DNA from 3 places in the Peribacillus sp. NPDC055009 genome. Region 2 is predicted to be linked to each of the others. Evidence: riboswitches for the same ligand, from Rfam matches in the RefSeq annotation. Region 2 holds a riboswitch; each other region holds the start of a gene.
What was found. A riboswitch is a leader RNA that binds a small molecule or an ion and turns the genes downstream of it on or off. The one in region 2 is predicted to bind S-adenosylmethionine.

Region 1 (7,295 bases), on a different contig from region 2:
CAATGGCGGCATTCGCTTTCGACCTTTCTCGTTTCTCGACTAACTCTTCCAAGTACACCACTTTTTTGTCAGAGTCATGTAAAATATTCGTTACAGCCAAACCATCCATCGCATCTTTGGAATATAAAACCGGTCCTTCATATTCAGGTGATATTTTAAAATCGGTGAATTTACGTGATAATGCTGCCCCACCCACTAATATTGGGGTATCTATTCCAGCTTGCCTTAAATCCTGAGCGGTTAAAACCATTTGCTGTGCAGATTTGACAAGTAACCCAGAAAGGCCAATGATGGTTGGCTCATGTTTTCGAACCTCTTCAATGATTTGTTGCGGGGCGACCTTGATCCCTAAATCAATGACTTCATAGCCATTATTCGATAGGATGATATCCACTAGGTTTTTCCCGATATCATGCACATCTCCCTTGACAGTAGCCAAAAGGATTTTCCCTTTCTTAGCGCTATCTTCAGAGTTTTCCATAAGTGGTTCAAGGTGAGATACTGCCGCTTTCATCGCTTCAGCACTCTGAAGCACCTCTGCGACAATAAGTTGGTTGTCATTAAACAACCGACCCACTTCACTCATGCCATCCATCAATGGTCCATTAATGATTTCCAATGGGGTATCACCGCGCTCAATCGCTTCATTTAAATCATCAATTAATCCTTCTTTCGTTCCTTCGATAATATAATTACCTAGACGTTCGTCCAATGGCAGGATCACACCATTATCCTTCTTCTCAGCTTTTTTTCCACGATAAAATTCGGTAAAAATCGCTAAAGTTTCAGTTGAAGTCTCAAACAGGAGTGCCTCAGCCAGTTTCACTTCCTCTTCCGGAATCAGAGCGAAACGTTCAAGTTTTTCTGTATTCACGATGGCATAATCGAGTCCCGCTTTTGTACAATGGTAAAGGAAAACTGCATTTAATATTTCCCTTCCCCTCGCTGGCAGACCGAAAGAAACGTTAGAAATACCAAGTATCGTTAGGCATTCTGGAAACTTTTCTTTAATCGCCTTTATTCCATTCACCGTCTCTAAAGCAGACCCGATATATTGTTCATCTCCTGTGCCTACAGGAAATACAAGCGGATCAAAGATGATGTCACTTTTGTTTAGACCGTACTTTTTGACGAGCAGATCCACAGACCGTGTTGCCACTTCCAATTTCCGTTCAGCATCGACGGCCATCCCTATTTCATCAATGGTTCCTACGACAACGGCAGCACCATATTGATGGACTAAGGGTACTATTTTTTCAAAGCGCTCTTCACCATCTTCAAGGTTTATGGAATTAATGATCGATTTTCCTTGTGAATGTTTTAATGCTTGTTCAAGTACAACTTCATCCGTAGTATCGATGACCAATGGGACCTTCACTTTTTTGACGACCTCTTCCACAAATTCCTTCATATCGCCAAGCTCATCCCCATCAGGATCAGCAAGACAAATATCAATGACATGGGCGCCTTTTTTCACCTGGTTACGTGCAATTTCGGCTGCTGGCTCGTAATGCTTGCCGCGTATCAGCTCCTTGAACTTTCGGGAACCGATAACATTCGTCCTTTCACCTACGAATAAAGGACGCATTGAATCATCATAAATGAGCGGCTCTATGCCTGATACGGCATGACCATGGGCAGTTTCCGTAATAGTACGGGGCTTCATGCCTTCGAGGACCCTGGAAAGTTCTTTAATATGCTCTGGTGTCGTACCACAACATCCGCCAATGATATTGACCCATCCCTTTTCGGCAAATTGCTTCATTTTCTCTGCCAGGGAAGTAGGTGACTCATGATAGTGGCCCTCTTCATCAGGGAGCCCGGCATTCGGATAACAGCTGATGGCGCTGTTTGATATATCTGCAAGTGTCCTGATATGGTCTATCATGAATTCCGGCCCTGTTGCACAATTAAGGCCGACAGCTACGGGCTTCATATGTTCAACCGATAAATAAAAAGCTTCTATGGACTGGCCAGCAAGTGTAGTGCCCATCGGTTCGATTGTTCCTGATATGATGACAGGCACATCTTTTCCTGTTTTTGCGAATGCTGCTTTGATTCCAGAAAAGGCAGCCTTGACATTAAGCATATCCTGACAGGTTTCCACCAACAGCAAGTCTACACCGCCATCCAAGAGACCCAGTGCCTGTTCTTCATAAGAATCGGTTAAAATATCAAAAGTCGTTCCGCCCGTTACGGAAAGCGTTTTTGTAGTGGGGCCCATCGAGCCAGCTACATACCTTGGCCATTCTTCATTGGAATACTTTTCACAAGCTTTAACGGCAAGCTCAGCTGAAATTTTATTTAGCTTGTAGGCGATCGTGCTTATTTGGTATTCCTCAAGAACGATGCTGGTCGCTCCAAAGGTATTTGTTTCAATGATATCTGCGCCCGCCGCTAAATATTTTTCATGAATGGATTGGATGATTTCCGGCTGCGTCAGTGATAAATATTCATTGCAGCCCTCGAATTGTTCCCCTCCAAAATCATCTGCTGTCAAATCCTCCGCTTGAAGCATGGTTCCCATCGCCCCATCAAGTAGGAGAATCTTGGAATTTAACTGATCTTGAATCGCTTTTTTATTCATGTACTGCCACCTCTGATGTCTGTTTACTATCGACTTTTCTAATATATTTCGTAAGTTCCGCCGTCATTTCATAGCGAAGGAACGGAGTGATTAAATATATGCCCTTGAATTTTTCCCTTGCCGCGTCCACCAGTTCCCGCGCGATATTAACCCCTTCAATCCTTGACTTTACAGGGTCATCCCCCGCTAAAGCCATTGCCCTTCTTACGTTATCAGGCAATTTGATGCCTGGGATCTCATTATGGATGAATTCTGCGTTCCGGGTGCTTGTCAAAGGCATGATACCGATGAAAATCGGGGTTTCTAAATGTTTTGTAGCTACATGTACTTCTTCGATTTGCTCCACCGAATAAATTGGCTGTGTCAAAAAGGATTGAGCACCACAGGAAATCTTCTTTTCCATTCTCAGTACTGCTTTATCCAGATATTTCACATTCGGATTAAACGCTGCCGCAATTTTAAAATTTGCCCGTTGCCCCAGACTTTGACCGGAATAGGAAAGACCTTCATTAAATTGTTTGACCATGCTTATAAGGTCGAAGGAAGATAAATCATAAACCGAAGTGGCACCCGGGAAGTCCCCTATTTTTGAAGGATCTCCGGTGATGATCAATAATTCATTCAGCCCCACCGTCTGCAGACCCATTAAATGTGATTGCAGGCCAATCAAATTTCGATCACGGCATGTTATATGCACCATCGGATTAATATTCAATTGGTTCTTCAGTAGGTTAGCCAGTGCATCATTCGATATCCTTGGTGAGGCAAGTGAATTATCCGCTAGTGTAATGGAATCGACCCCTGCTTTTTTCAAAACCTCTGCACCGGTCATGAAGCTCTCTATTCCCAGCTTTTTAGGTGGATCAAGTTCAACCAGGATTGTCCTTTCCGTCTTGGCCTTTTCGTACAGTGGAAGTTCCAATTCTCTTTCGTTCACTTCAATTATTTCTATTTCACGGGATTTCGTAACTTTCTCTTTTACGGGAGCAAAACTTCCGATCGCATTCTTTACAGCTTGAATATGCAGTGGCGTCGTTCCACAGCACCCGCCTATGATAGCGGCACCTTGCTCACGAAGTTCCAGGGCACTTGAACCGAAATATTCCGGCACGGCTTTATAGACGAGCCTTCCATCCACATAATCAGGAAGGCTGGCATTAGGGTATATGGCAATCGATGCTTGCTTTGGCAAACTCACTTCTTCCAAGGCCCGGATCATATGATGTGGACCAAGACGGCAATTCACCCCAACAACATCGGCACCCAATTGCTCGAGTTTTTGAAAGGCTTCATTTAAATGGATTCCATTTTGGAGATTACCCAGTTCATGCATCGAAACATTTGCGATGATCGGCAGTCCAGTTTCATTTTTTACGATTTGCAGAACGGTTTCCAGCTCTTCCAGGTCATAAAATGTTTCCAACAGAATCCCATCAGGGTTTTCCATCAACAGACTGTATAACTGTTCACGAAACCCCCGTTTAATCTCTTCCATGTTTAAATCCGATTTCCTGATACTCCGTTGTGCCCCTATGGTACCGAAGACATAAGCCTGTCCTTTTGCCGCTTTTTTAGCAAGAATGACTCCCTGGCGATTGATTCTGCTTACTTCATCTTCAAGTCCATACCGTTTCAATTTGTTGAAATTGGCTCCGTATGTATTCGATTGAAGGATATCTGCACCAGCTTCCAGATAGGCACGATGGATAGACTCTATTTGATCCGGATTCGTGCAGTTTAATTCCTCATAACATTGATCGATGCCATTTGAGTACAATAAGGTCCCCATTGCCCCTTCCCCAACTAGCATTCTTTCTTTCACTTCTTTACGAAAATTCATCATTACACCCTCTCTCAAAAACAGTCCTGTTTTTGTCGTATTTTATGAGTATGAGAGAAAAGGAAAAAAAAACCTTCTCAAAGAAGAAGGTTTTTTGAAACATTCTCCTCATCTATCAAGCTCTGCTTGCTGGATTTAGCACCTTTGCCTAAGCTGGTTGCTGAGGTTTCTTCGGGCCAGTCCCTCCACCTCTCTCGATAAGATCCATTTATATAATTTTCACAAGATTTCAAAATTAGATTATATTTAATTTACATTAATAATCTGTCAATTTCAATACCTGATCGACATTTTTTTCACTTTTGCAAAAATGATTCAATCTTTTGCAGCCTGAACCCTCTTCAAGATTCTTTGTTTCCAGTCTTCCGCTAATGGGTCCAGAGTAAGTAAAGCCTTGGCGCCTTCCAGCCCATCTCGTTTATGAAGGATTACCTCTGCTGCATAATGAACTGAAATTTTTTCTTGCAAACGATCTATTAGTACGATCTCGTTTTGTTTATTTATCGTTCCTTCTTGAAGTACTCTTGCAAAATAACCAGTGAAACTCGTTTTCAGCACTAGTTCCAAAAACTTAGGTTCTTGATTGAAGTGGGAAATGGTCGAACAAGGTATCCTCCCCTGGTTAATTTGAACAATCACTTCGCCTATTTGATAAATATCGCCGATATACGTGGTTTCTTCTCTCATCCCCGCTACGGTTAAATTTTCACCGAATGCTGGGATATCCAGCTTTTTAGAGAATCTTTCATTCCATAATGAATAATGCTCAAAGGGGTAAAAGCACAAAGCCCGATCAGGACCTCCATGGAACTTTTCATTACCTACCCCATCACCAATTATGCCTGATTTAGTCACTGTCACATTATCCTGTGCTTGTTTATCCATGGCTGAAAAGATATCGACATTCGAAAAACTTTCATGTTTCGGCTTTCCGGCCTGAAGTGATTTGATTTTTCCATTTTCCATTTTGCATCTTCCATTCATATTTAATTTATATCATCCTATATGTATAAATTATACTAAAAATCCATTATATTCAGTAGTTTTTAAAAATATATGAAGTGAAAAAGCCACATGAGCCGTTAAATGGGCGAAATATCATTGATTTCCAGAAAAATTCATAGGTTAGTTTCAGTAATTTTGTTGCTATTTCAGAATTAAATATGGTAGAATATGAACACAATATATAGTCGAAAACTACAACTGTTCGCCTATATGTTGATTTTCACGATTGAATTCCTCATTGTCGCTCTTTAGGGAGCGAATTTTTTTGCCTTCATTATCATCCATCATTTTCTTTTAGTTCCATTCTAATCCTTAAATCGTGATTCACTTACCTATTTTCACTTTCATTCCCTATTCAAATACCTCCCTGTAAAGTCACTTTCATTCCCTTATAAGAGGCCTGATTCCTTGCTAAAACAAGCAGAAAAGCCGAGCGACACCATATGTCTTCCGCTCAGCTTCCTGTTTAAGCTTGTTTCTTTTTTTTTGGTGCCGCTTTCTTTCGGGTCGTCTTTTTCTTTTCCGGTTCATCATGTTTCGTACGGTCAATGGATGCCTGTAATGCCTCCATTAAATCGGTTACATTGTTGGAAACTGGTTCTTTTGTTTTGGCTGTAATCGTCGTCTGTCCCGTTTTCTTTGATTCAATCAATTCAAGTAACGCGGTTCGATAGTCATCGGTGTATTTTGTCGGATCGAAAGTGGTCGTTAATTGATCTATTAATAATACGGCAGTATCGATTTCTTTTTTTGCAATGGTATCATTGGCGGGGATATTCGGAACATCCGCTGTGGAACGGACTTCATCCGGATAATGAATCGTTTCCATCACCAAGGTATTATCAACGACTCGGATTACCGCCATTTGTTCTTTAGAGCGAATGATGATTTTTGCTAATCCTACCTTATTCGATTCCTTGAGGGCCTGCCTCAAAAGGGAATAAGCTTTTATCCCTCCATCATTAGGGGACATGTAGTAACTCCGATTGAAATAAATGGGATCTATTTCTTCAATTTTAACGAAATCCACAATTTCCACGGCTTTTTCTTCGTTTTGTTTTTTCAGTTGCTCTAGTTCATTGTCTTCCAATACAACAAATTTTCCCTTTGTATACTCAAAAGCGCGGACTATATCATCCTTACCCACTTCTTTCTGGCATACCGGACAAACTTTTTCGTATTTAATCGGTGAATGACATTCCTTATGCAACGTCCTTAAAGAAATATCCTTATCCTCCGTTGCAGCATGAAGTTTTATCGGAATGTTCACCAAACCGAATGATATGCTCCCCTTCCACATCGTATGCATATTCGTCACCTCATAACTTATTTTTAAAGAGAAGAACAATTTTATTATTCCCCTTTGTTCAAAAAAAACCGAAAAAACAATTGCCAACTCTAACACTTCGTTTTTTTGGCAAAATAATGTTAATCAATTATTTGCGGAGGTGATACAAAAATGAAACCGATGCTGCCAACATATTACCCAGAAGCCCCCAGCCCCAAGGATTGGCGTTATGAAGTCAAATATGACGGCTTTAGGGCTATTTTAACGATAGACTCCGATACCATAAGCATTTCAAGTCGGAACGAGAAGGAATTATCACCACAATTCCCAGAAATCATTGCTTACATCAAAGAACTGGACCTGGAAGAATATCTCCCGCTTCAGTTGGATGGAGAATTGGTCTGGCTTACCAATGAAGCGAAAGCGGACTTTTTTCAAATACAGTGGCGAGGACGCCTTGGTAAACAATCCCTAATATCCGAAAAATCCCGCTTTTCCCCATGCCGGTTTATAGCGTTTGACCTGCTTCGCAACAACGGAAAAGACTTAGCAGCTAAACCTATGGAAGAACGTAG
Region 2 (7,295 bases):
ACCATCTTGTTTTTGTTTATGGATGCCGTAGAAATAACCTGCATTCCATTCCTTCACCGCACTATCACCCTTTTCAGGAAGCGGACCGGTGTACTCCAGCAATTTTTCCTTGAATTGTTCAGGACCCCAATCAGCTACAAGGAATTTCAAACGCGAGCGATGACGTTTTTCACGGTACCCAAAGTCACGGAATATCGTCGTGATGGCGGCCGCTACTTCGACTGTTTTTTCAGGTAAAATGAATAAGTCAAGTTCTTCTGCCAGCATCGGAACGGAGGATAGCCCACCGCCTACTTTTACGTGAAAACCAACTTCCGTTACTCCATCAATTACTTTAGTAGCCGGATTGAATGAAACACAGTTGATTTCAGCATTTGAGGCATTATGGATATTAGCACTTATGGACATTTTATATTTCCTCGGAAGGTTTGAATAGTCTTCGTTAAGGCGGAAATACTCAAATACATCATAAAGTACCTCGCGTGTATCAAAAAGTTCGTCAGGATCGATGCCTGCCAATGCATTACCGATGATATTACGTGTGATATCACCACATGCACCGGCCGTAGTCATTCCGACCTTTTCCAAACGGTTTAATATATCCGGGACTTGTTCGATGGTCAGCCAGTGGAATTGAACGGCTTGACGGGTTGTAATGTCATATACACCCCTCCCATAATCTTTAGCGATGTTAGCAAGAGTTATCTGTTGATCATAAGTCAGGATACCTCCGGGAATAACGACACGCATCATCCAGTAACCTGCTTCTTTTGGCCGTTGCAGGTATAGACCTGCCCACTTGAACATATCCCAATTCTCTTTAGGGATGGAATCAAAACCATTTACAGCGTAATGTGGAATATCATCGAATATCTTCAATCCATCTTTTTCCAATTTCCAGATTTCCGTTTTATTTTTAGCGATTAGTGGATTTTCCGACCAAAATTTCTCGTAAACCATTACATTTCCTCCTTGATTAGATCGCTTTCTTTGCTGTCAAATAGCCGATTACCTGTTCAACGCACTCTTCAATGCTGTATTGGTCGGATTCTAAAGTGATTTCCGGTTGTTCAGGTTCTTCGTATGGAGAGTCGATTCCGGTAAAATCTTTAATGATTCCTTTACGCGCCTTGTCATAAAGACCTTTTGGATCACGCACTTCGCACTCTTCGATCGGACACTTTATGTATACTTCAATAAACTCCCCTTCATCGAGTAAATCACGTACAATCTGCCGATCTGCCCTGAAAGGTGATATGAAGGCGGTCAATACGAACTGCCCACTATCCACGAATAACTTGGAAACCTCACCGATTCGTCTAATATTCTCGGTTCGATCTTCTTCAGAAAAACCTAAATCTTTATTTAATCCGTGGCGGATATTATCACCATCCAAAACATAACTTCGAATATTCCGATTATATAACTCTTTAGCGACCGCGTTCGCAATCGTTGATTTTCCGGAGCCCGAGAGACCAGTGAACCAAAGAACTGTGCTTTCATGGCCGTTTTGCTTCCGGCGGAGCTCCTTGGTCAATGACGTTTCATGCCAAGTGACATTCGTACTTTTACTCATTAATAATCCCCCTCTTCATGTGGTCCTTCAATTTATGTCCGATCAGTTATAAACTTCATTCTTTTTTAGACCTTCGATCAATACCTCGATGACTTCTTTACGGCTAAAGGTAGCTGGAGGAATTTCTCCGTTACGCAGCATTTCCCTTACTTTCGTTCCAGACAGGATGACATGGTCTTCCTTGCCATGAGGACAAGTTTTAGCGGAAGCCATATTGCCACATTCTTTACAATAAAAACTATGTTCAAAGAATAATAGCGTGATCCCTAACTCATCTGCGTTGAAATTCCCAAAGATTTTTTGAGCATCATATGTGCCATAATAATCGCCCACACCCGCATGATCTCGTCCGACGATAAAATGGGTGCAACCATAATTTTTACGGACCATGGCATGGAAAATGGCTTCTCTAGGTCCTGCATAACGCATGGCAGCAGGGAAAACTGCAAGGGAGACGCGATCCTTAGGATAATATTTTTCAAGCAGCACTTTATAGCTTTCCATTCTTACATCTGCCGGAATGTCATCTGATTTAGTGGCACCTACGAGAGGATTTAAGAATAAGCCGTCGACAATCTCCAATGCTGTCTTTTGAATGTATTCATGTGCACGGTGAACAGGGTTCCTCGTTTGGAAGCCGACAACCGTTTCCCAGCCCTTTTCAGCAAAAGCTTTCCTTGTCTCGACCGGGTCCAAATAATTAGCTTGAAACTGCGGACGCTCTATTCTCTTGATCAACTTTATTTCCCCGCCGGCATATACATCACCGCGGTTATATAAATTTTTCACTCCTGGATGCTTCTCATCATCCGTTTGATAAACTAATGTCGCTTCCAATTGCTTATCTGGTGTGTATATATCGGAAACGGAGAGAACCCCGTATGTTTCACCTTCATGAGTCAACGTTACTTCTTCACCTATAGTAAGGGTTTCGGCAGTTTCTTCGGTCAAAGGCAGCGTAATCGGGATGCTCCATACATGACCGCTGCTAAGCCTCATATCCTTGACTACTGTCTCATAGTCACTTTTTGTAAAGAATCCTTTAATTGGACTGTAGGCACCAGTGCCTATCAATTCAAGATCACTTAAAGCAATTTCATCGATTTCGATCGACTTTGTTATTTTACTAATATCATAATTTGGTTCCCAAAGATCGATTAGTGTTCCTCCGTGCGGTAAACTGATTGTCATGCTAATTTCCCCCTATGGTTTCTATTTATTTAAGATAAATGCAATCCGCATTCCGTTTTTTGAGCTCCTTGCCAACGGCCAGAGCGTAAATCATCTGCATTGAAGGCTGGTGCTGTACATGTTTTACATCCAATGCTCGGATATCCATTATCATGCAGGATATTATATGGAAGTCCGTTTTTATGGGCATAGCGCCAAACATCTTTCCATGTCCAATGTATGAGTGGACATATTTTAACTGACTTGAACTTATTATCCTTATTGATATACTCGGTCGAAGCCCTTGTCTCGGATTGCTCCCTCCGCAGTCCCGAAAGCCATGCTGTTGCCGTTGAAAGCACATCGGTAAGCGGAATGATTTTACGGATGTTACAGCACTTATTTGAATCTCTAACCCATAATTCATCCCCAAATTCCGCTGCTTGTTCCTCAAGCGTCAAGGCAGGTTTCTTCATTTCTATCGAAAGCTTTGGATATCGCTTTTTCACTTGCTCGATCAATTGATAAGTTTCCTCAAAATGAACATCTGTATCAAGGAAAACTATTTTGGCAGAAGGATTGACCTTCGCCAATAAATCCGTAAGCACGATGCCTTCAATGCCAAAACTGCAAGCATAAATCAGTTCGTTTCCATAATGGTCATTCGCCCATTGCAGAACTTCCAAAGCACCTTTTGTCTCACTGTCTTCGGGAAATACAGGGAAATCCCCAGTGTTGAAATTTTCATAGTTTATTAATGCAGCCAACTTTGTAGCCCCCTCTAAAACTTGCTGTATCAGGTTAGAGTAACTGTTGATCAATACCCGTTGTAATATTCTCCAGTTTGTTTGACTCTAGAAAAAAAGAGACGAATCTAACCAATACTCTCTTTATATCAGTTAAACCCGCCTCTAGTTTTTCTAGTCAGCAGATACCTTATTTAATTCTTAATTTTTCATTTCTTTCCATTTGAATGATTTTACCATCCTGGACAATAAGTGTAATGGACCCATATTTCATAGAATTAAGCATTTCTTGAAGTCGTTCAAATATTTCTTCAAGCTGATTCTCTTTATCCAAGCCTGTTCCTCCTTTAAGAAAATCCGCGAATTTCTTATTTTCACCGCTGATCAAATGAATTTCTTAGATTTATATAATTCCAAACAACCTTACATTGTTATGGTTTGCCTACAACTTTCCAAAAAACAAAAATCTTTCCATGATGGAAAGATCCCAAGGTAAATATCTTTACCTTATCTTCCAAAATGATCAACATTTTGTTGGAGGTAGCACCTTGCATCGACCATGCAGGTTGCTGGACTTCAAAGGGCCAATTCCCTCCGTCGCTCTGGATAAGTTTTATTATTTTAAATATTAACATATATTTAATCCTTGTCAATGGAGTTTTCTTATAAAATAACTTGGTTTAATATTATGGATGAACTGTTATTTTTATACACACTATTCCGATTATGATTTTATGTTCATGTAAATATGAAAATAGACTCGTCTTTTTAGATAAAGCCTCCAAAAAAATGAGTCTATTTTCATTAACAAGCCTATAATTGGCGCCAGTCATCATCTGAAAAAATAATTTCTCGAATTCCAGTCCTTTTAAACGAAGGGATTACTCGAATTCATTAATTTCTTAACTGTATCGCTTCTACAAATTCTTGAACTTGACTCTGGACCCGATCAATTAAATTCAAATCATTTATCGGTTTTTCTGAATTCTGTTTATCTATTTCCTTATCAACAAAATAAATGCCCTGCAGCGGCTCGCCTTTTAATATTGAAATTAATGGTTTAAGTGCATAGTCAATCGCCAATAGATGCCTGTTACTTCCGCCAATCATGATTGGCAGTACTGGCTTACCCTTAAAAGCACCTTCTGGCAGCAAATCAATCAAGGCCTTCAATACACCTGTATAAGAAGCCTTATAAACCGGTGAACCAATAATGACACCTCTAGCTGCTTGAATTTTCTCTGAAAGCTTTAAGATATCTTCGCTATTATATTTGCCTTTGAATAAATCATCTGCTGAGAAATCCGTGATTGAGAAATAAGCTGTGGTAAATCCTTCGTTTTCGACTAATGATTGAATATGTTTTAGTGAAATGTCCGTTCTGGACGGAATAGCCGGACTTCCTGATAAAATTACGATATCGCTCATTTAATATACCCCTCCAATATTACATGATTGCCAGATAAAATCTTCGTAAAGCATTTCGTACAGTATGTATTTATCGTAATAGTCTGAAAAATATAAGTCAAATCTTACACTCTGGACATCTACTCTGAATGAAAAAAGAAACGGTCATATTTACGGCTTGATGCTCATGCCCTTAAATATGACCGTTTCATTATGTATGTTTTTGTTTGCCATGAATACCATATACCAAAAGTTGAGCAATGCTCTTAATTCGTTCAGAAGTAAAATATGGCTCCTTTTTCTGCTGGTGGATCTCATAATGTGTAGATAATGCCAATGTGAAAGAAATGATCCCTACATTAAATAGGATAATATCAGAGATATATTGTATCTCTCCACTATCTATTCTCTTCTGTATTTCAATATGCCTGGCATTCGGCTTGAAAATCTGATCTACATATTGCTTCGAAATATCTTGATCGAATTGTGTTTCCCTGAATAGTATCGAAAATTGTTCTTTATTATCAAGAATTTTATTTATCATGGTGCAAACATGATTCTCCACTAGATCATCCGTGGATAGATGGCTAGTCCCATCTTCAGTTTCCTCTTTCTCATCAGGGGTAATTGTTGCTAATAGCAAATCTTTTTTGCTGTCAAAGTATTTGTAAATAGTAGCTTCGGAAACATTGCATGCAGAGGCAATTTCATTCGTTCTTGTCATGTCAAAACCTTTAGTGGCAAAAAGAGTCCGGGCTACATTTATGATTCGTTCTTTCGTTTGCTGCCCTTTTTTCAAAAATATCAACCTTCTTTTATGATGATAAGACCGGTGTCACCAATCTATTTTCCATGATATCCCGATGGTATCAATCGGTCAATATTACCTTTGATTCATTAGAATTCAATATTCCCATATATCATAAATAGAAAACATCGTCTAAATTGGGACGAAGTTTTCTTTTACAGAAAATCACTTAAAGGATGCATAGCCATCATCGACCATGACTACACTTCCATTGATCGCATCAGCTTCCTCTAACGATAATAGATAGACGGCATTTGCAACGGCTTCTGGCTTAATTAATTTACCGCGCATTTGACTTGCATTCAATTTATCGATGATTCCCATATCTTTATAGCCTTGAATGATAGGAGTGTCAACCCCGCCTGGCGCAATGCCCACTACCCGTATGCCATAAGCACCCAATTCCAAAGCGGCGGTCTGTGTCATCATTCTTACAGCTCCTTTAGTCGCCTGATAGGCAAAGGTTCCGTGGGAAGCTAAGTAGCCAAACACAGAAGCGGTATTAATAATGACCCCCTTGTTACCTAGCTCCTTCATTTTCCGTCCTGCTGCCATGATTCCAAAGGCAACTCCGTGTTGGTTCACTCCAATCGTTTTGAAGTAACCCTCCATATCTTGATCGAGGATCATACCGCCTGCACCGATGCCGGCATTATTAAACATGATATCGATCCTTCCGAATGTTTCCGCTGCTTTATTGATTAAGGATTCAACATCTTCCTGCTTAGAAACATCCGTTTTTACAAAAATGGCCTCTCCGCCATCCGCTGTTATCTGTTCAACGGTTTCCTGTCCCATTTCTTCATTAAAATCCGCAACAACGACCTTGTCCCCTTTTGCTGCTAATTTCAAGCATGTGGCTCGGCCAATACCGCTTGCTCCTCCTGTAATAACTGCAACTCTTGCTGTCATATACATTCCCCTTTCAACACCAAATTTAGTGAGTGTTTACTTACTTTTTTTATTATAAAAGTAAGGAATATATAATTCAAGCAATATGTATTTATATAGGGTTTTGAGCTTTCAAAAGTAAAGCTGTCCTATTAATAGGACAGCTTCATTTTTTAACAGGTTTTCAATTCGGCCTTACTTATGGATGTCTTCACCATTTCAATGAAAAGCTGCATAAAACGATCATCACCTGTTAATTCTGGATGAAACGCACTAACGAGGACATGGTCTTGTCTCGCAGCCACTACATTCTCTTCATAAACAGCCAATACTTCTACACCTTCTCCAATTCCATCAGCAAATGGCGCCCGGATGAAAACTGCCTTATAAGGAGTTTCCATTCCTTTGATTGATAGTTCAGCCTCGAAACTATCCTTTTGACGTCCAAATCCGTTCCTTTTCACGGAAATGTCCATTAGTCCAAGATAGGCCTTCTCATCGCCAGTCAATTCATTGGCCGCCAATACCATCCCAGCACATGTACCGAAAATTGGCTTTTTATCTTCGAAGAAAGTTTTGACCGGTTCCATAAATCCATAACGATCCATTAGCTTCCTCATCGTCGTGCTTTCTCCGCCCGGAATGATCAAACCATCGATTTCCAGCAACTGCTCCGGCTTTTTTACTATAACTGCTT
Region 3 (7,295 bases), on a different contig from region 2:
CCATCCCTTTTTAAAAAGGAAAATCCTGTTGCATTACAACAGGATTTTTTCATATTTTTGGATTTTTGTAGAGTAAAGCAACGAATACATTTTAATGTTTTTGCTTGTAATAGGTTACCGCGAGCGCAAGTGCCAGCACTGTTCCTTTGACGATATCCATCGCATAATACGGAACGGACATCATGATCAAACCATTTTGAAGGATTCCTATCAGGACTGCACCGACAAAGGTTCCAAAGGCATTCGGTTTTCCCGCTCCTAAAACGGAGGAACCAATGAAGGCTGCTGCAACGGCGTCCATTAAATAGGGGGAACCTGAATTGATTTCCGATGTCATGACCCTTGAAGCTAGGACAATACCCCCGATTGCAGCTAATAGAGCTGAAAGCAGGTAGGCAAGGATTTTGTATTTATTGACCGATATCCCGGAAAGTCTCGCCGCTTCCTTATTTCCCCCAATAATGTACATATAACGACCGTGCTTCGTATAAGTCAAAAAGATATGGGTCGCTATCACAATGACGGCCATGATCAGGATTATCCACGGTACCTGGCCAATTTTGGCGAAAAACGGGCTGATCAGTCCTGTTGCGAACGTCCCGTCTGGCATGACCATATTTTGCGAAACCGTGGCCCCTTTTGTATAGGTAAGGGCAATTCCCTGGATAATGAACATGGTAGCCAAAGTCATCAGCATGTCGGGAATTCTCAATTTAACGATCATGAATGAATTCAAGGCGCCTACGACAAGTGAGGCACCGATCGCAGCTAATATGGCAATTAATGTCTCCTGTGAAAACCAGACAAACATCGAGATGACGATGGCATTGGCCAATGATGCGACGGAGCCGACGGAAAGGTCGAAGCCATCGACGGTCAGGGATATCGTAATGCCGATCGCAATGATGGTCACGATTGAAATGGAACGCAGGATGTTGACCAGATTCGTAGTTTGAATGAAAGATGGATTGGACACGGCAAAAATTCCAATCAGAATGATAATCGTCAATATTGTGCCGTATTTATAGAAAAAGTCGAATAGTTCCACCTTTTTCTTCACTTTCGCTGTCTGTGTAACAGGATTGGGTATGCTCATTCTATTTTCCTCCTGTTGAATAGAATAGTAGTTCTTCTTCATTCGTTTTACTTGTTTCTAATTCGATGACAGTGCTCCCGTCATATAACACATATGTCCGGTTGGTAATGCCAATGATTTCGGAAAGCTCGGATGATGCATAAATGATCGCCTTCCCATTCCTTGCAAGCTCTGCAATCAATTCGAATATATCCTTCTTGGCTCCAACATCGACCCCTTTCGTTGGTTCATCGAATATGTATACATCCGCATCGGCCATAAGCCATTTCCCGATGGCAACTTTTTGCTGATTGCCACCTGAAAGGTTTTCGACATTCACTTCCCCTGAAGGAGTTTTAATGCCGAGGCTTGCGATCATTTCCTTCGCTCTTTCCTTTTCCGCCTTGCGATTCACGAAGCTGAATGTCTTGGAGAATTTGCCAAGACTGGCTGCCGTCAAGTTCGCCGAGACTGATTCCTGAACTAGGACCCCTTCTTTCCTGCGTTCCTCAGGTACAAGTGCCAGACCGCTTTTTACTGCTTCGTGCGGTGATTTCAAGGAAAGCTTTCGACCATTCAGGATGACTTCCCCCGCTGTGATGGACGTATGGCCGAAAAGGGTTTTACACAGCTCCGTTTTCCCAGCCCCGACCAACCCTGCCAAGCCGATTATCTCGCCTGCTTTAATATTCAAACTGACATTTTTAACTTTCTCTGCATCTGACAATCCGTTCACTTCCAGAATAACGTCGCCAATCGAAGCATTCACTTCAGGAAACTGTTCATCCATGGTTTTTCCAAGCATGTTCTCTACGACTTCGGTACGGGTTATGTCTTCCTTCTTTCGACATGTGACACGCTCCCCATTCCTCATGATTGTAATTTCCTCACAGATTTCAAAAATTTCGGGCAGACGATGTGAAATGAAAATGATTCCCACGCCTTTTTGCTTTAATTCATTTACAATTCGAAAAAGTTCTGTCGTCTCCGTATGACTTAACGGAGCAGTTGGCTCGTCGAGAATCAGGAATTTGCATTCTGTCGAAACGGCTCTTGCTATCAGGACCATCTGTTTTTCAGCCAAGGTAAGGTCTCTTACCAGCTTTTTCGAAGGGACACGAATTTTCATATCTTCAAGAATAGAAGCCGCTTGGTTATGCAGCTCTTTCCATTGGACCATCTGTTTTTTTCCCATGTTTTGGACCATATCATTCAACATTACATTTTCCCCAACCGTTAAATAAGGGATGAGGGCGGTATCCACTTCCTGATAAACAATTTGAATGCCTTGTTCTTGAGCCGCTTTTGGCGAGCGGATATCCCTCTTCACCCCATCAATATAAATGTCACCTGAATAATGAACATGGGCTCCCGATAATACTTTCATTAACGTCGATTTCCCTGCTCCGTTTGCACCGACCAATGCGTGGGCTGTCCCCGATTTTACGGAAAAATCAACATCACTCAGCGCCTTCACCCCCGGAAATTCAATCGAAATCTTCTTCATTTCTAGTTGCGTGCCCATGTCCATTCCCCCTTATTGAACAGACACTCCCTTCTACTTGAAAGAGAGTGTCTCTTTTTAATTTTTATAATGATCTTTCAAAACTTTCATCCAATCTTCTTCAAATTCCGTCGATACACCCCAGCCATCGACAATACCTGACAGATTTGCCATGTTCACCGCTTCTTTAGACGCTTGGATTTGCTTTTGTGAAATAAGTGAAGCCTCCAAGTCATAGGTTTGCGGCGTTTCTTCGCCCGCTAATTTTTTAGCCAATATCCTCATATTTACTGCACCGATCAACTTGGGATCTACTGCTGCCGTGTAGGACCATGAGCTATCAGCCGATTGGATTTCCTGGAGATCTGCATTCGAGACATCTATTCCATATATCTTCACTTCATCGCGGCCCGCCTCTTTAATCGCCCGGGCTGCACCGATAGCAAAGGCATCCCATGTTGCGAAAATGGCATCCAATTTACCTTTAGGGTATTTATTCAGCATTGCGGCTACAGCATTTTGTGTCTGAACCGATGTATCAGCAGATGCCACTCCGAACCTTTCGACTTCTTTGATCCCAGGATTTTCTTTTAATTTTTCCTGATAGACTGCATTTCTTCTTACCATTGGAGGAAAACCGTCCACCCAAAGGTATGCAATTGCCGCTTTACCTTTCTGTTCTTTTATCAGCTTATCAAAAGCCAGTGTTGCCAACGCTTCATCATCTTGTGAAGTTAATGTCACGCCTTCTATTTTAGATAGATCGCTTATTGAATCGAATGTGACAACGCTTTTACCTGCATCAACCAACTTTTGAACGTCATTCACAGTTGCTGCATCATCACCATGTGAAATGATATAGCCGTCATAATCTTCCTCCAAAGCCTGCGCTATCGCATCATGGAATTTAGCCGTATCACCATTGGCTGTGTACGTATCCACTTGAAACCCCAGTGCTTCTCCTTCTTCCTTCGCCCCCGCCAGGTATTGGGCCGTATGATCATCACCGCCAATTTTACGGATCACTTTGATTCTGGCTCCATCTCCATCAGCGAATCTTTCCGGAACATTTTCAAATGATACTTTTTCTTCTTTCTTCGACTCTGTGGAACTCTGACCTGTAGAGCACCCCGTTAAAAGCAAAGCCGAAGCGATGGCTGAAATGAATATACCTTTAATAGACCTTTTCATCTTGTTTCCCTCCATTTTTTCTTATTAGTCTCATCAGTTAAGTTGGTGTAAATCCCAAAATAAAAACCTCTCTAATATAGAGAGGTTTAATCGGCTGTTTTGCAGACTTGTCCCTCTCTTATCTGTCAAAACATTTCTGTTTTGCAGGATTTAGCACCAATTCCTAATGGAACGGTTGCTGGGCATCTTAGGGCCAGTCCCTCCGCCACTCTTGATAAGAGATATATCGTGTTACGTTTTTGTAATTATCACTTTATAGGGATATAGTCGTAAAGTCAATAGATTTTTGAATATTTGAAATGTTCCCCGTTATTTTTTATTTTCTTTGAAGCTGGGCTAGACGCTTTTTCTCAATCTTTTCAAGCCGCTCCAACTGCCTTAATTTCACTTCGAACAAAGTGATAGGGTCACGGTAAACTTCCGGATTTTGTTTCATATGCTCCAATGCAGCCTGGTAGTCTTTTATTTCAGTCTGCGTTTGCTCTATCGTTTTTTGAAGTAATGCAAATGAACCGCGATAGAAAAGGGAGATGTCACGATCCAAAGATTTTTCAAACAATCCAAATTGGGTAAGGAAACGCTCCGTGATCATTTCCGCAACATCCAGGTAATCTTCACTTTCCAGGTATTTCTTATAACGATTGTACATATTGGCTTTATTTTGCGGTATCGCCCCAAACAGCTTCCCTGCCCCTTTAAGCAGTAATTGAGATGGAGTCCTGCGCAAAAGGATATTGACGTTTTCGATGCGGATGCTGCTTGTCATCCGGTCGGCATCACGGCGCCAGTCATCCAATACTCTGAAGTCGCCTGCAAGCGTAATCCGTTCTTCTTTGTATAATTCATTGAAACCGGCACTCATCTCATCCATAAACTGCTGGCTTTGTGAGAACTCCATTTGGGAACTGGCAATCCAGTCTTGAAGAGAACGGTAATATTGAGGCATGATCTTGTCAGAAATGAAGTTTTGAATCCGCTCATTCATTTCCTGATTTAACTGTACATGGACCTGACTGAAATCACTGCTTTCCGTTAACGATTTAGAGCAATCCCTCAGTAATTCAGGAATTTTTGAATAAAGCTGACTTTTCACTTCGTCCTTAAGCGAACGATACGACCTTATGATATTTTCACTTTTCTCTTTTTCCAAATCAGCCAATTGGTTGACAGCCCCATTCAGCTTGACTTCCATCTGTTCATTCCAAGAGATGGAATGCTCGCATTTCCGCTCATTGGCTGCCCGTTTTTCTAACAGATAAGATAAAGTTTTACGAATGAATGCCAGGATTTTTTCAGATCTTCTTTCCTTCCAATTATCATCTTGATAATTCGATTGAAGGAAGGCTGAAAGGTCCTTCAATTGCTGCCGGCTGTCATAATGTTTAGAGAAAGCGAATACTTTCGCATTCGGGAAATAGGCATTCACTTTATCCCATGTTTCGTCTTCCATCCGGACTGCGACCTGATCACTGTATATCGTATCCATTTTATTTAATAAGAAATGAATCGGCAGTTTCGGAGCCATCATTTGAATTTCCAATAACAGATCCCGTTCGCTGCCGGTGAAAGGCGCCCGGGCGTCAAGAACGAACATCAATCCATCACTGCCATGTAAATAGCCCTGGAAATCGGATTCCACGCTTTTTTCCCCATTGAACCCAGGAGTATCCAATAATCGCAGATGATTATTCCTTAGGTAGTCACTGATGATGGTCACATCGACAATAGTCCCGCGCTGGCGGCGTGTTTCATCCAAATCAGTTAGCTCCTCGACAACTTTGCTATCTGTATCGGTAATTTCAAGGATTTCCAAATCATCCCCATCTTTGACACTGACTAGTGACGAATGATCTTCAGCGGCAATGCTCTCACCAACGATTGACTGAATAAAGGATGTCTTGCCATTTCCTGTGCTTCCAGCAAGAAGAAGATTGAAATTCCGGGTATCCTTAAGCCCGTCTACCATCCATTTAAGCTTATTGCCAACCTTTAAATCATTATCTTCAGCCCACTGGATAATGGAATTGAACAGTTTCTCTCCCGCTTCCAGTCCGCCACCCAATTTAGGCGATTTCGAAAGCAGGCTCTCTGCGTCCTGAATGACCAACGCATTGATCGTATCCGGGAAGATTTCATTCCAGGACAACGCGGATGCCGCCGCAAACAGCGAGAGCTCCCCGTCTGCGATTTTGAGCCAGTTTTCAAGCAACCTTGGCACGACAGGACTTAATTCCTTGATTAGGTGCGTTCCTTCTAACAGACCTGCATATGCATCCCTGTAATAGACGGAAAGCTCTTCCCATACATCCGCATGGTTCAATTCGATGGTATCTATCAAGTTATTAATCACTCTCAGCCATTCGAAATAAGAATCCGTATATTTATAGTTTTTCCAAAGGGCAACCGTCACCTTTTCGAAACGTTCCTGGTCGAGTGTGTATAGCGAACCAAGGACAGTTGAAAAATAATCCGGATCCATCGATTGGGCAACACCTTGCTGGATATACGTTTTCAGCACATCGAACCAGCCCATTGATTCTGTACGGATACTTTCATTCGCCGCTAATACCACCGCACTGTTCCAATCCTTTTGTTCTTCAAAAAAGGCACGTGCAATTTCCGTGACATTCGGGTAGTCCGGTTGGAACTCGACTGCTTCTTTCACGACATTGGAAGCCAGGTCATTTCTCGATTCCACTATGTACAGGGAAAACAGTTGCAAAAGAACCTCTGTTTTCAAGACCGCTTCATCCGTATCGACGGATTTATAGATATCCTCTGCGGTTGAATACATTTCCAGTTCAAAATAAGCATCAGCGATGTTTTTCTTCGCCCATGAACCAAGTTCCCCTTCTATGTTTTCCCATTTAAAAATGGCTGCCTCATAGTCATGATGCTGAAAATATACTTCTCCTTGAGCAAATCGAATTGCGGTTAAATCCGCTCTTTCCTTTTTTTGTTCCACGAGAAACATTTCACCCAAAGCTTGAATGGGGTGCTTCCTTGTATCCTCAATCATCGTTTCATAATATTTTTTTCCGATCAGACGTTCGTCCATCTTTATTCCCCCGATATATTTCATATTTTCAATTAAAGGATAATCACTGATTCTATAAGCCTTCTAGTAGACCTAACATTCAATCTATAGGTTCCTTTAGTTAAAAAATCATTTACAAAACCTTAAAATGTTATTTTAGCAAAACAATATGGTAACAACATGTCACCACTCTTACAATTTTAAAACAGAAACAATTGGAACTGTAATGTTTTTAATAAACCGATACAGAGATGTCATTTCCATATTCGAGAAAATATGTTTTTTCTAGAGGTGAGCGAACCATTCTTTATCCCTCTAAATTACCAGAAGCCCACCCTTCAACTTACCTATAAACGGTAAAAAGCAAAATCCCCCTGCCTCTTCCATATAAAAAAGCAGTACCCTCATTCATAAAAGGTAACTGCTCTCTGATAAGCTCCGAACAGTACTTGTCCTTTGACAAATTAGGATTATACCCCTGTACGCTT

Region 1: another riboswitch for S-adenosylmethionine. It lies ahead of ACWF5P_RS21335 (bifunctional homocysteine S-methyltransferase/methylenetetrahydrofolate reductase); the one in region 2 lies ahead of ACWF5P_RS14605 (YezD family protein).
Region 3: another riboswitch for S-adenosylmethionine. It lies ahead of ACWF5P_RS11725 (sugar ABC transporter substrate-binding protein); the one in region 2 lies ahead of ACWF5P_RS14605 (YezD family protein).

What each region holds. Positions count from the first base shown of each region.
Region 1 is NZ_JBSGVZ010000018.1:2,863-10,157, forward strand. It holds gene metH (methionine synthase) at 1-2,587, opposite strand, end outside; gene ACWF5P_RS21335 (bifunctional homocysteine S-methyltransferase/methylenetetrahydrofolate reductase) at 2,580-4,427, opposite strand; SAM riboswitch class I at 4,533-4,631, opposite strand; gene ACWF5P_RS21340 (MOSC domain-containing protein) at 4,743-5,393, opposite strand; gene ku (non-homologous end joining protein Ku) at 5,899-6,741, opposite strand; gene ligD (DNA ligase D) at 6,892-7,295, shown strand, end outside.
Region 2 is NZ_JBSGVZ010000008.1:196,997-204,291, forward strand. It holds gene ACWF5P_RS14585 (nitrite/sulfite reductase) at 1-960, opposite strand, end outside; gene cysC (adenylyl-sulfate kinase) at 977-1,576, opposite strand; gene sat (sulfate adenylyltransferase) at 1,619-2,767, opposite strand; gene ACWF5P_RS14600 (phosphoadenylyl-sulfate reductase) at 2,797-3,501, opposite strand; gene ACWF5P_RS14605 (YezD family protein) at 3,683-3,826, opposite strand; SAM riboswitch class I at 3,997-4,105, opposite strand; gene ssuE (NADPH-dependent FMN reductase) at 4,387-4,920, opposite strand; gene ACWF5P_RS14615 (TetR/AcrR family transcriptional regulator) at 5,111-5,698, opposite strand; gene ACWF5P_RS14620 (SDR family oxidoreductase) at 5,873-6,619, opposite strand; gene pdxT (pyridoxal 5'-phosphate synthase glutaminase subunit PdxT) at 6,772-7,295, opposite strand, start outside.
Region 3 is NZ_JBSGVZ010000006.1:98,246-105,540, reverse strand. It holds gene ACWF5P_RS11735 (ABC transporter permease) at 92-1,096, opposite strand; gene ACWF5P_RS11730 (ATP-binding cassette domain-containing protein) at 1,098-2,600, opposite strand; gene ACWF5P_RS11725 (sugar ABC transporter substrate-binding protein) at 2,658-3,770, opposite strand; SAM riboswitch class I at 3,886-3,991, opposite strand; gene ACWF5P_RS11720 (GTP-binding protein) at 4,087-6,828, opposite strand; gene ACWF5P_RS11715 (hypothetical protein) at 7,278-7,295, opposite strand, start outside.